3 regions of the Cronobacter condimenti 1330 genome follow, and region 1 is predicted to be linked to each of the others. Evidence: predicted binding sites of a transcription regulator. Region 1 holds the regulator's gene; each other region holds the start of a gene.
The links. Region 1 encodes Fur, which represses iron uptake genes when iron is present. Its sites were predicted from a motif close to ATAATAATGAGAACNACTATCAA; they were not measured.

Region 1 (4,356 bases):
CGCAGATTGTCGGCTGGCAGACCGTCCCGGCCTGGCATGGTCCTGCGTTGTTTATTCGTGGCGGAGCATCGCCTTATGTTGAAGAGCAGCACCGCGAGGCGCTGCTGGCGCAATTCCCGCAGGCCCGCGCGCACGTTATCGCGGGGGCCGGTCACTGGGTTCATGCCGAAAAACCGCAGGCGGTGGTACGCGCTATCCGTCGTTTTCTGGAAACTGATTAAAAACAGACCGACCGGTGCCGTTGCGCGCCGGATGCGTTGGCGCGCTTCGCTGCCTGATGTATGATGGCGCGCTGAAATACCGCCGGGCCCCGCCACGGCAGCCTGTTTCCCCTGTCTATACTCATACCATGGCAAAAGAACAAACGGACCGCACAACGCTCGATCTCTTCGCGGATGAACGCCGTCCGGGCAGACCGAAAACCAACCCGCTGTCGCGCGACGAACAGCTGCGCATCAATAAGCGCAACCAGCTTAAGCGCGACAAAGTTCGCGGGCTTAAGCGCGTGGAGCTAAAGCTGAACGCTGACGCCGTGGATGCGCTGAACCATCTGGCGCAGGCGCGCAATATCAGCCGCAGCGAGCTGATAGAAGCCATGCTCCTCGCTCAGCTGAAAGCCTTGCAGGAGTAAGGTCTGGTCTGAAAATGCCCCCAACGAACGGGGCAATGTAGCAGAGTGTGCACCCGGCGCCTGATACCGTTTCCGCACCTTCTTCTGTTCTGCTATGATTGCCCTATCTGTGGGCGTTATGCCAGCACCATCACATTTAGATTCAAGAGGTTATTCTTCTTATGGCAATCGTAGGCATCTTTTTCGGCAGCGACACCGGCAATACCGAAAATATCGCAAAAATTATCCAGAAACAGCTCGGGAAAGACGTTGCTGAAGTGCATGACATTGCTAAAAGCAGCAAAGAGGATCTGGAAGCGTTCGATATTCTTCTGCTTGGCATCCCGACCTGGTACTACGGCGAAGCGCAGTGCGACTGGGATGATTTTTTCCCGACGCTCGAAGAAATTGATTTCAACGGTAAGCTGGTCGCCCTTTTCGGCTGCGGCGATCAGGAAGATTACGCAGAATACTTCTGCGACGCACTGGGCACCATTCGCGATATTATCGAACCGCGCGGCGCAACCATTGTGGGCCACTGGCCGACTGCAGGGTATCACTTCGAAGCGTCTAAAGGCCTCGCGGATGATGACCATTTCGTCGGCCTCGCCATTGACGAAGATCGTCAGCCGGAAATGACCACCGAACGCGTGGAAAAATGGGTGAAGCAAGTTTCCGAAGAGCTGCATCTGCAGGAAATCATCAACGCCTGATGGTAAACGGCGCGGGCGGTGGCTCGCGCCGGTTGATAGATAAGAACAATGAAAATAATTGCTACAAATTTTTAACTTTCCCTCACTAAGCTGTACAATGTCTTCCTTAATTATCAGTCCTTCCATGCCAAAAACGCTGGCGGGTCCACGATTTTTAAGCTCTTTTTTGCCGGACGCTTGCGGTTTTCATTTAGGCATGTCAGTTCTATAATGAGACGCATTCATCTACGGCGTATCCGATGTATCGCTCCCTGCTGGAGCGAGTCGTTAAGCAACAGGACAGATTCCGCATGACTGACAACAATACCGCATTAAAGAAGGCCGGCCTGAAAGTCACGCTTCCTCGATTAAAAATCCTCGAAGTGCTGCAGGAACCGGTCAATCATCATGTCAGTGCGGAAGACCTCTATAAGCGTCTGATTGACATGGGTGAAGAGATTGGCCTTGCCACGGTCTATCGCGTACTTAACCAGTTCGACGATGCCGGCATCGTCACCCGTCACAATTTCGAAGGTGGTAAATCCGTTTTCGAGCTGACGCAACAGCATCATCACGATCACCTGATTTGCCTCGATTGTGGCAAAGTGATCGAATTTAGCGATGACTCTATTGAAGCCCGTCAGCGTGAAATCGCGACGCGTCATGGCATCCGTCTGACTAACCACAGCCTCTATCTGTATGGTCACTGTGCGGATGGCGACTGCCGTGAGAACGAACACGCCCACGAGGTCGGCGGGAAATAATTCTCGTCACACCGCATGAATCCAAGCCGACACCTGTCGGCTTTTTTATTGCCCGAAAAGACAAATGTCTTATTTTGGATAAACATCCTCAGCGCCAGTATTTTAATACAGAGTACAATGCACAATTAAACCACATATATTTTATTAAATAGAAATTCAGAAAAGATAAATATCTTTACTGGTCAATCAGTTAGCTATCGGATTATCCTGCAAATTCCTTTTATCCATCCAGCCCCTTATTGCAGCAATAAAAAAGCATCCATTAAGATACAGCAACGACATAATTTTATTTTAACTAAGGTAACCAATATGGTCTTACCCTCTAAACCTCTTGCTGAGATTTATCGCATTGCTGATATTTTTAATAGCTACGGAAACTGGTCTCGGGCGGAGAAAAATACGCTTATCCCCTTGCGGGACGGGGAAATCTGTATCATTCGCGGTGGTCAGTTCTCTCTGATGCGCCAAAGTGACAGGCTGCTACTGGAAAAAAGTAGCGCCCCTTCAGTTCTGGGGCTGGCGCGGAATTTAGGTAAATCGCAATTCGCGAAATTACAAGCTGATTCAGAATGTCATTATCAGTTAATCCCATTTGATTATTTCCTACAGGAAATTGAAAAACATCACTGCCAGTTACATCTGTTAATTTTGTCCTCATGGATAATCAATATGCTTTGCTACCGCGAAGAAATTATGCTCGGCAGAAACAGCTACAGCATGATTAAAGCCAATATTGATTGTCTGGCGGCGATGGACGATTTCATGCGTAACCGCATTAACGTGGCCGACTATATTGTGAAAAAAACCAATCTTTCCCGCAGCATGGTGATGAAAACCCTGTCGCAACTGCGCGGTGCGAAAAATATCGAGATAAGCAAAGGCAAACTGGTTGCCGTTCACCATTTGCCTGATGTGTTGTAACGCCTGGTGTCGTTAAAACGAAAAAGCCAGCCCGAGGGCTGGCGTTGTCATTATAGTGCCGTTAAGGCTGTACGTGTTCTGTCCGGCTATAGCGCTTACCATCAACGCTGACGCTACGTATGAGCACCGGCCCTGCCACGTGTGGCGGTCGTGCGGCGTCATAACGCTGCCAGCGCGCGCCACTGTCTGTTGAATATTCAACGCTCACGCCTGGCAGACTTGTATTCATTTCAAGCACGCCCGTGTTGATACGCGCGCCTGGCACTGGTAAACGAAACTGCACGCCAGCTTTTTCAAGCTTAGCCAGTTCACGGCGGCCCACCACGTTCGCAAAGCGCGTCCAGTCGTCATGTAACGCGCGGGTATTAACATGATGGGTTTCACCGCCTTTGTATTCACGGCCAGCCTGATAATCCTGCTCCCAGGCGGCCCGATGCCAGGCGCGCTCCGCCACGGCCAGCAAGCGTGGGTACATCATGTATTCCATCTGTTTATCCGTGCGTACAACCTCACTCCAGAGTTGCGCAGAAAGTCCGTAAGCGCCCGGCCAGGGCTTATCTGACTTCGCGCTAAACGCACTGCCATCGCGATCGACCGACGTTTCCGCGTTTTGCGGCAGGTTATCTGGCGCAAAACTGAAAATTTTGCGCTCATCGCTAAACCGTGTGCCCCAGTAATACCCACTTTCCGCCGGATTAACCTCATTTGGAAAATCGAGGTAAACATAATCCGGATTCGAGACCACGACGCGAAAGCCTTTATTCGCCCAGTCGTTAACCGTATCAAAGCCGCCCCAGTAGAGCGTATCCCAGAAGTTAACGTTGACCTGTGAGGTGGCGAAGGCGCTGGCGCCTCTCGCATCCTTGAGGCCATCCTGCCATGCCTGCATGGTGTCGATGCCGTGCGCTTTCACAAGCTTACTGACCTCAATGGCAAAATAGCTGGAGAGATGTTCCACGTCGGCAACCACACCGTCCTGCACGCGTTTTTGGCAGACCGGGGAGCGCGCCCACGGCTTGTCCTGACGGCTTTGGTCGATAACGCCCTTCCCGGCCTCCGGTTTCGTCTTGTCGGTATACCCCGCACCCAGATAGATGTTTTTCGCTTCATCACCGCCGAAATGCCATGTCATGAGCGGCTGCCCGGCCTCTTTGTGCATTTGCTGGATCTCCCCTATCACTTTATCCACAAAATGGCGCGACGAATCGAGACACGGATTGAGATAACCGGTGCGGTTGTAATACTGCACGCCAGTGGTGACTGACGTATCCTGGGGGTCGAGGAGACGGTATGCGTTCGCCTCCTGCAGCTTTCCGGCTTTCGACAGACGGTCGTAGCGCGCTTCCATCGCCATCACCGCCGCGCGGGC
Region 2 (4,356 bases), 560 kb from region 1:
GCGAACATGGCAAAGGCTTTCGCGCCGAATATAGCCCGGCGTTTTTCGGGGAAACGCTGTATGACGAGCTGCGGCGGATTAAGGCGGCCTTCGACCCGGATAACCGCCTGAACCCCGGCAAGATTTGCGCGCCGTATGGCCTTGACGCGCCGATGATGAAAGTGGACGCGGTGAAGCGCGGCACCTTCGACCGGCAGATCCCGCTCGCGGTGCGCACCTCCTGGCGCGGCGCGATGGAGTGCAACGGCAATGGCCTGTGCTTTAACTTCGATGTGAAAAGCCCGATGTGTCCGTCGATGAAAATCACCAGCAACCGCATTCATTCGCCAAAAGGGCGTGCGACGCTGGTGCGCGAATGGCTGCGGCTGCTTTCGGATCGCGGTATCGACCCGCTGGCGCTTGAAAAAGCGCTGCCGCACAAGCGCGCCAGTCTGCGCTCGCTGATTGAGCGCACCCGCAACAGCTGGCATGCCGGGCGCGGCGAATATGATTTCTCGCACGAGGTTAAAGAGGCAATGAGCGGCTGTCTCGCCTGTAAAGCCTGCTCTACGCAGTGTCCTATCAAAATCGACGTGCCGGAGTTTCGCTCACGCTTTTTGCAGCTGTATCACACGCGCTATTTACGCCCGATGCGCGACCATCTGATAGCGACGGTTGAAAGCTATGCGCCGCTGATGGCGCGTGCGCCGAAAACCTTCAATTTCTTTATGCGCCAGCCGTGGGTGCGTTCGCTCTCCGAGCGCCATATCGGCATGGTTGATCTGCCGCTGCTCTCAACGCCGACGCTTCAGCAACAACTGGTGGGGCATCGCAGCGCCGGGATGACGCTTGAGGAGCTGGAGCGGCTGCCGGAGGCAGAGAAAGCGCGCACGGTGCTGGTGGTACAGGATCCGTTTACCAGTTATTACGACGCGCAGGTAGTGGCCGATTTCGTCAGGCTTTGCGAAAAGCTTGGGTTTACGCCGGTCGTGCTGCCATTCTCGCCCAACGGCAAAGCGCAGCATATCAAGGGCTTCCTTCAGCGCTTCGCCAGGACAGCGCGCAAAACGGCTGATTTCTTAAACCGCGTGGCGCAACTCGGCATGCCGCTCGTGGGGGTCGATCCGGCGCTGGTGCTCTGCTATCGCGATGAATATAAGCAGACGCTTGGCGAGACGCGGGGCGAATTCCACGTGCAGCTGGTGCATGAATGGCTTACCACGGCGCTTGCCGATCGTCCGGCCTCGTCGGTTGGCGGCGAGCCGTGGTATCTGTTCGGGCACTGTACTGAAGTCACTGCGCTTCCGGGTACGGCCAGCCAGTGGGCGGCCATTTTCGCGAAGTTCGGCGCAAGACTTGAAGGCGTGAATGTCGGCTGCTGCGGCATGGCGGGCACCTACGGACATGAGGTGAAAAACCACGCCAATTCACTCGGCATTTATGAGCTTTCCTGGCATCAGGCGATGCAGCGTTTGCCCCGTACCCGCTGCCTTGCGACAGGGTATTCCTGTCGAAGCCAGGTTAAACGCATCGAGGGCAGCGGTGTGCGTCATCCGGTTCAGGCACTGTTGGGGATCATCGTATGATTTGGCGGCGTAGCACCACGCTTGAGGCGCTAAATGCAATGGGCGCCAGTAATATGGTCGGGCTGCTGGATATCCGCTTCACCCGGTTAGATGATGCGCACATCGAAGCCACCATGCCTGTGGACAGCCGTACCCATCAGCCTTTCGGCCTGCTGCACGGCGGGGCATCGGTTGTACTCGCTGAAACGCTCGGCTCGGTGGCGGGCTATCTTTGCACTGAGGGCGAGCAAAACGTCGTCGGGCTTGAGGTCAATGCCAACCATCTGCGCAGCGTACGCAGCGGCCGTGTGCGCGGCGTCTGCCGTGCTGTGCACGTCGGGCGACGCCACCAGGTGTGGCAGATAGAGATTTTCGACGAGCAAGACCGGCTCTGCTGCACGTCGCGCCTCACCACCGCGGTTATCTGATACCGTTTCACACTAAACCCGGCGATGCCGGGTTTTTTATTACGTCCTTATCTCCCCCGCGATAACCGCCCTTTAGGACAACCCGGCGCCCGCAGGCGCGCTATTATATAAATAGGTATAAACGATACATCTTTTATTCAGGCGGCAGTATCGCATACTTATCTCTTCGTTTTGGTTGTTAACCCATTGAATATTCATCTCTTTTGAACGCTATCTTTGCCCGCAGCAGGCTCTCAGGGAGGGTCTATGCTTAATGAAAGTGTTCAAAATGTGCCGTTAACGGGAATACCCCTGATCCGCAGAGGTTGAAGTGATAATTATTATCACTAACATAGCGTTATCGCCCGCAAGGCATTCACTCCAGGAGACAGACCTATGGAATCACAAGCAGGTACGTTCAACCCCGCAGAGTTCAACTGGCAGGGCCTGACGATGACGCCAGACGCGGCCAAACATATTCGCGACTTAATGGCGCAGAAACCGGGTCTGCTGGGTGTTCGTCTGGGTGTGAAACAGAGCGGCTGCGCCGGGTTTGGCTATGTGCTGGACACGGTCAGCGAACCTAAAGACGACGATTTGGTTTTCGAGGCAGACGGCGCGCGCCTGTATGTACCGCTTCAGGCGATGCCGTTTATTGACGGCACCGAAGTGGATTTCGTGCGCGAAGGCTTAAACCAGATTTTTAAATTCAATAACCCTAAAGCGCAGCACGCGTGCGGCTGCGGTGAAAGTTTTGGGGTCCAGGCGGAGTAATTATGTCCCGTAACAGTGAAGCAACTGACGATGTCAACACCTGGAGCGGCCCCCTGAACTACAAAGAGGGCTTTTTTACCCGGCTTCAGACCGATGAACTGGCTAATGGCATCAATGAAGAGGTTGTGCGCGCGATTTCCGCGAAACGCAACGAGCCGGAGTGGATGCTGGAGTTTCGCCTGAGCGCCTATCGCGCCTGGCTTGAAATGGAAGAGCCGCACTGGCTGCATGCCCATTACGACAAACTAAATTATCAGGATTACAGTTATTACTCCGCGCCTTCCTGCGGCCATTGCGACGATGCATGTGCATCCCAGCCTGGCGCCGTGCAGCAGCCCGGGGGAAATAACAACAGCTACCTGACGCAGGAAGTGGAAGAGGCGTTCAACCAGCTTGGCGTACCGGTGCGTGAAGGGCGCGAAGTGGCGGTCGACGCCATTTTCGACTCTGTCTCGGTTGCCACCACCTACCGCGACAAACTGGCGGAGCAGGGCATTATTTTCTGCTCATTTGGCGAAGCTATCCACGATCACCCGGAGCTTGTGAAAAAGTATATCGGCACCGTGGTACCGTCGAACGATAACTTCTTCGCGGCACTCAATGCCGCCGTCGCCTCCGACGGCACGTTTATCTATGTGCCGAAAGGCGTGCGCTGCCCGATGGAGCTTTCCACCTATTTCCGTATTAACGCGGAGAAAACCGGCCAGTTTGAGCGCACCATTCTGGTGGCCGATGAAGGCAGCTACGTCAGTTATATCGAGGGCTGCTCGGCACCGGTGCGCGACAGCTACCAGCTGCACGCCGCGGTGGTCGAAGTCATCATCCATAAAGACGCCGAGGTCAAATACTCAACGGTGCAAAACTGGTTCCCGGGCGACAATAACACCGGCGGCATCCTGAACTTCGTGACCAAGCGAGCGCTGTGCGAAGGCGAAAACAGCAAGATGTCCTGGACGCAGTCAGAAACCGGTTCGGCCATTACCTGGAAATACCCGAGCGTCATCCTGCGCGGCGATAACTCCATTGGTGAGTTCTACTCCGTGGCGTTGACCAGCGGCCATCAGCAGGCCGACACCGGCACCAAGATGATCCATATCGGTAAAAACACCAAATCGACCATCATCTCGAAAGGGATCTCCGCCGGCAAAAGCCAGAACAGCTATCGCGGCCTGGTAAAAATCATGCCAACGGCCACTAACGCCCGTAACTTTACGCAGTGCGACTCGATGCTGATTGGCCCGGACTGTGGCGCGCATACTTTCCCGTATGTGGAGTGTCGTAACAACAGCGCCCAGCTGGAGCACGAGGCGACGACTTCGCGCATCGGCGAAGATCAGCTGTTCTATTGCCTGCAACGCGGGATCAGCGAAGAAGACGCTATCTCGATGATCGTGAACGGCTTCTGTAAGGATGTCTTTTCAGAGCTGCCGCTGGAATTCGCGGTCGAAGCACAAAAATTATTAGCCATTAGCCTTGAGCACAGCGTCGGTTAAGGCGAGAAAAAGGATAAGACATGTTAAGCATTAACGATTTACAGGTCAGCGTAGAAGAGAAGGCCATCCTGCGCGGTTTAAACCTTGAAGTAAAACCAGGGGAGGTGCACGCCATCATGGGGCCGAACGGCTCGGGGA
Region 3 (4,356 bases), 1.1 Mb from region 1:
GGAAAGACCTCGAGTGGATCCGCGAATTCTGGGATGGCCCGATGGTCATCAAAGGCATTCTTGACCCCGAAGACGCACGCGACGCGGTGCGTTTCGGCGCCGACGGGATTGTGGTTTCTAACCACGGCGGCCGCCAGCTTGACGGCGTGCTCTCCTCCGCCCGCGCGCTGCCCGCTATCGCTGACGCGGTAAAAGGGGATATTACAATTCTGGCCGACAGCGGCATTCGCAACGGGCTCGACGTGGTGCGCATGATTGCGCTGGGCGCCGACAGCGTGTTGCTGGGACGTGCATATCTTTATGCGCTCGCGACCCACGGCGAGAAAGGCGTGGCGAATCTGCTGAACTTGATTGAGAAAGAGATGCGCGTGGCGATGACATTGACCGGCGCGAAATCGATTAAAGAGATCACCCGCGAGTCGCTGGTGCCCGCCCCGGAGTTTACCTCGGTGCTAGCGGAACTGCCTGCAACCAGCGCGCAGACCCACCGGCACGACGCGGCATAAGAAACGAGTAGCGCCGCCAGCCTTGCCGAACGCGGTATGCCCCCCTCCCCGCTGGAGAGAGGGGCAAAGCAGGTTAACCACGCCCCCACAACCGGCGCGAAAAACTCTCAATCTTGCCGCTAATACGACGGTTTTGCAGCGTTTTTGCCCAGCTGGCAGACAGCCCGGCGGCGCTTAACAACCGGTGATACTGCTCGTCGTCAAACGGCGTATGCCAGGCGATGGCCGCCGCCTCGCGTACCGATATCGCACTTACGCGTGACACCAGCGCCAGCGGCGCGTCGGTGAACACCTTACCCTCGCCTATCACCCGGTAAAGCCAGCCGCAACGCGCGGTGTCCTGCATCCGCCCGGAAAGTTCGCTGATGCCCGAATGAAAATTGACCTTAAAACAGGGCGAGCGCGGCTGCGTTATCTGGATGAGCGCCTCGCCCCAGCGAAAGATATCGCCGATAAACGCGTTTTCTTCGGTAAGCCCCAGCGTCGAGAGATTCTCGCCGAACGCAGGCGCGGAAAACCATTCCGCCCGTTCAGGATATTCCCTCGCCCAGACGGCGTAATGTTCGCGCGGATAATGGCACAGCGCGCGGTCCGCACCGCCGTGAATTTTCTTCTCCGCTTGCTGATCGCCCACCAGCCCCCGGCTGGTCAGCGACAGCTCGCCCTCAACCTGCACTTTGCCGATGGCGCTCGGCCGGCTGCCCTCGTAGTCGCGGATTTTGCCGAGATAAACCTGAACCGGGAAATGCATACGCGCCTCCTTTTGCGGATATAAAAAAAGCGAGCCGTCAGGCTCGCTTTTTACAGGTCAGGTTGCAACCTTATTTCTGAGAAGCGAAACGCGCGGCAGCTTCGTCCCAGTTAACCACGTTCCAGAACTCTTTGATGTAGTCCGGACGACGGTTCTGGAATTTCAGGTAGTACGCGTGCTCCCACACGTCCAGGCCCAGGATCGGGTAGCCGGATGCGCCAGAAATCGCTTCACCCATCAGCGGGGAATCCTGGTTTGCCGTGGAAACGACAGCCAGTTTGTCGCCTTTCAGCACCAGCCACGCCCAGCCAGAACCGAAACGGGTAGCGGCTGCTTTCTCGAACTCTTCTTTGAATTTCTCAACAGAGCCGAAATCGCGCTCGATAGCCGCTTTCAGGTCGCCCTGCAGGGTGGTGTCTTTTTTCAGGCCTTTCCAGAACAGGCTGTGGTTAGCGTGGCCGCCTGCGTTGTTGCGCAGTACGGTTTTCTTATCCGCCGGCACCTGATCCAGTTTGGTGATCAGCTCTTCAACAGGCAGGTTCGCCAGCTCCGGCAGGCTTTCCAGCGCCGCGTTGGCGTTGTTGACGTAAGTCTGATGGTGTTTGGTGTGATGGATTTCCATCGTCTGCTTGTCGAAATGCGGTTCCAGGGCGTCGTATGCGTACGGCAGGGATGGCAGTGTATAACTCATATTCATCATCTCCATTATTGTCGGGCGGCAGAGGTGTTAACGCCGCGTAAGCAGTGGGTTCATTATAGTTAATTAAATGATATTGAAAATGTTTATCGATGCCGCAGTTTTTATATGGTTATAACTTAACGCAATAATGGCTAAAAAAGGACGCCTCACGGCGATTTTCGCACACTTTTCCGAGCCTTAAGCATCGTCCGAATTCGCCGCAAAGTGTGATCCCCGTTCGGCTTACCCGCTGTTTTTTGCCACCCGCTGCCCCCCGGCGGCAGCACCCCGAAGGTGAAAGATCCCATGCCTCAATAGACTCGTTTGGGTTAGGGAGCGGCTTTCGCTCTCCTCTGGCTCTACAACGGAAACGAGGACGAGAAGCATGAATAACGCGATAACCATGGGGATCCTGTGGCACTTAATTGGCGCGGCGAGCGCCGCCTGCTTTTACGCGCCGTTTAAAAAGGTTCGCCACTGGTCCTGGGAAACCATGTGGTCGGTAGGCGGGATAGTCTCGTGGCTGATTCTGCCCTGGGCCGTCAGCGCCCTGCTGCTACCTGATTTTTGGGCCTATTACGGTTCGTTCAGCGCCTCCACGCTGCTGCCGGTGTTTCTCTTCGGCGCGATGTGGGGCATTGGCAATATTAACTACGGCCTGACGATGCGCTATCTCGGCATGTCGATGGGCATTGGCATCGCTATCGGCATCACGCTGATTGTCGGCACGCTGATGACGCCGCTGCTGAACGGCAAATTCGCGGTACTGGTCGGTACGCCCGGCGGGCGGATGACGCTGCTTGGGGTTTTCGTCGCGCTGATTGGCGTCGGCATCGTCACCCGCGCAGGCCAGCTTAAAGAGCGCCAGATGGGCATCCGGGCCGAAGATTTTAACCTCAAGAAAGGGCTGCTGCTGGCGGTGATGTGCGGCGTTTTTTCGGCGGGAATGTCCTTTGCGATGGACGCCGCGAAGCCGATGCATGACGCGGCCGCTGCGCTGGGGGTCGATCCGCTCTATGTTGGCCTGCCAAGCTATGTGGTGATTATGGGCGGCGGCGCGCTGGTTAACCTCGGCTTCTGTTTCATCCGTCTTGCGAAGGTGAAAGACCTGTCGATCAAGGCCGATTTCTCGCTGGCGAAGCCGCTCATTATCAGCAACCTGTTGCTTTCCGCGCTGGGCGGGCTGATGTGGTATTTGCAGTTCTTTTTCTACGCCTGGGGCCACGCGCGCATTCCGGCGCAGTATGACTACATCAGCTGGATGCTGCACATGAGCTTCTATGTGCTGTGTGGCGGGCTGGTGGGGCTGGTGCTGCGCGAATGGAAAGCAGCGGGCCGTCGCCCGGTGAGCGTGCTGAGCCTCGGCTGCGTGGTGATTATCGTGGCGGCGAATATCGTCGGGCTGGGGATGGCCGCGAATTAACCGGTCATCACCCCGCACTGCTGACGCCACACCCGTGGCGTCACGCCCGTTTCGCGCGTAAACACCACTGAGAAATAGTTACTGTCTTCAAAGCCGCAGCGCGCGGCGATATCGCTAATCAGTAGCTCGGAGTGGCGCAGCAGGTACTGCGCCTGGCAGATGCGCAACTGACGCAAATACTGGCTGATGGTCATGCCCGTCTGCTGACGGAACAGCTGACGCAGCGGGCGCTCGGCAATCTGGTAGTGGCTGCAAAAATGCTGGAGGTCGAACGGCACGTCAAGGCTGTTACCAAGTGCGGCCATCAGCAGATCGAGTTTCTCTCCTTCGCCCGGCCCCGCGCCGCTCGATGCCTGATAGCGATGACGGCGCAGCGTAATCGCCAGTTGCAAGAACAGGCTTTCGGACAAACAGTGCGAGAGCGCGTCATGCTTTGGGCTTTCATGTTCAAGCTGGTCGATGACCTGTCGCGCCTGCACCATCCCCTGACTGCTGAGCCGCCAGCGCGGATCGCCGTTGTTACCGTGCGGGTTTTCCAGCAGATCGCGCCAGTTAACGTTCAGTTGCAGCCTTTCCGGGCAATAAATAATGTTGTGGAGCACCAGATCGTTGACCGACTCGTAACTGTGGCGGTCTTCCGCGCGGATATAAAAGAGATCGCCGCAGGTAATGCGATAAGGGCGGTCATTCAGCACGTGCAGCCCGTTGCCGCGCCACACCAGCACCAGTTCGCAGAACTCGTGGGTATGCTCGGCAAAGACATTTTGCGGATAGCGATCCGCCACCACCACCGGCTGGGTGGGCGTGGCGAAGAAATCCGCTTTCCTTAGCACTAACTGAGGGGCCACTGCGCATCTCCGGGGCAAATAGCTGCAAAGTATCCCCTTTTTTGCCGCAGAAAACGGTGATTCCCTTCGCGTTACTGCATTTGCTCGTCTCGCCCAAGACGAATGTCGCGTGGCGACCAGGAGAACTCACGCCGGAACAGCGTGGAGAA

Region 2: a site for Fur is predicted at 2,283-2,305, ahead of sufA (Fe-S cluster assembly scaffold SufA). Genes of this name have one in related genera too.
Region 3: a site for Fur is predicted at 2,025-2,047, ahead of sodA (superoxide dismutase [Mn]). Genes of this name have one in related genera too.

What each region holds. Positions count from the first base shown of each region.
Region 1 is NZ_CP012264.1:1,305,379-1,309,734, reverse strand. Features, by position in the region: gene ybfF (esterase) at 1-221, shown strand, start outside; gene ybfE (LexA regulated protein) at 350-631, shown strand; gene fldA (flavodoxin FldA) at 793-1,323, shown strand; gene fur (ferric iron uptake transcriptional regulator) at 1,614-2,066, shown strand; gene AFK62_RS05985 (helix-turn-helix domain-containing protein) at 2,376-2,987, shown strand; gene AFK62_RS05980 (beta-N-acetylhexosaminidase) at 3,049-4,356, opposite strand, start outside.
Region 2 is NZ_CP012264.1:1,866,735-1,871,090, forward strand. Features, by position in the region: gene ydiJ (D-2-hydroxyglutarate dehydrogenase YdiJ) at 1-1,565, shown strand, start outside; gene menI (1,4-dihydroxy-2-naphthoyl-CoA hydrolase) at 1,562-1,972, shown strand; gene sufA (Fe-S cluster assembly scaffold SufA) at 2,348-2,725, shown strand; gene sufB (Fe-S cluster assembly protein SufB) at 2,728-4,218, shown strand; gene sufC (Fe-S cluster assembly ATPase SufC) at 4,239-4,356, shown strand, end outside.
Region 3 is NZ_CP012264.1:197,442-201,797, reverse strand. Features, by position in the region: gene lldD (FMN-dependent L-lactate dehydrogenase LldD) at 1-506, shown strand, start outside; gene yiiM (6-hydroxyaminopurine reductase) at 580-1,257, opposite strand; gene sodA (superoxide dismutase [Mn]) at 1,328-1,948, opposite strand; gene rhaT (L-rhamnose/proton symporter RhaT) at 2,322-3,359, shown strand; gene rhaR (HTH-type transcriptional activator RhaR) at 3,356-4,207, opposite strand; gene rhaS (HTH-type transcriptional activator RhaS) at 4,279-4,356, opposite strand, start outside.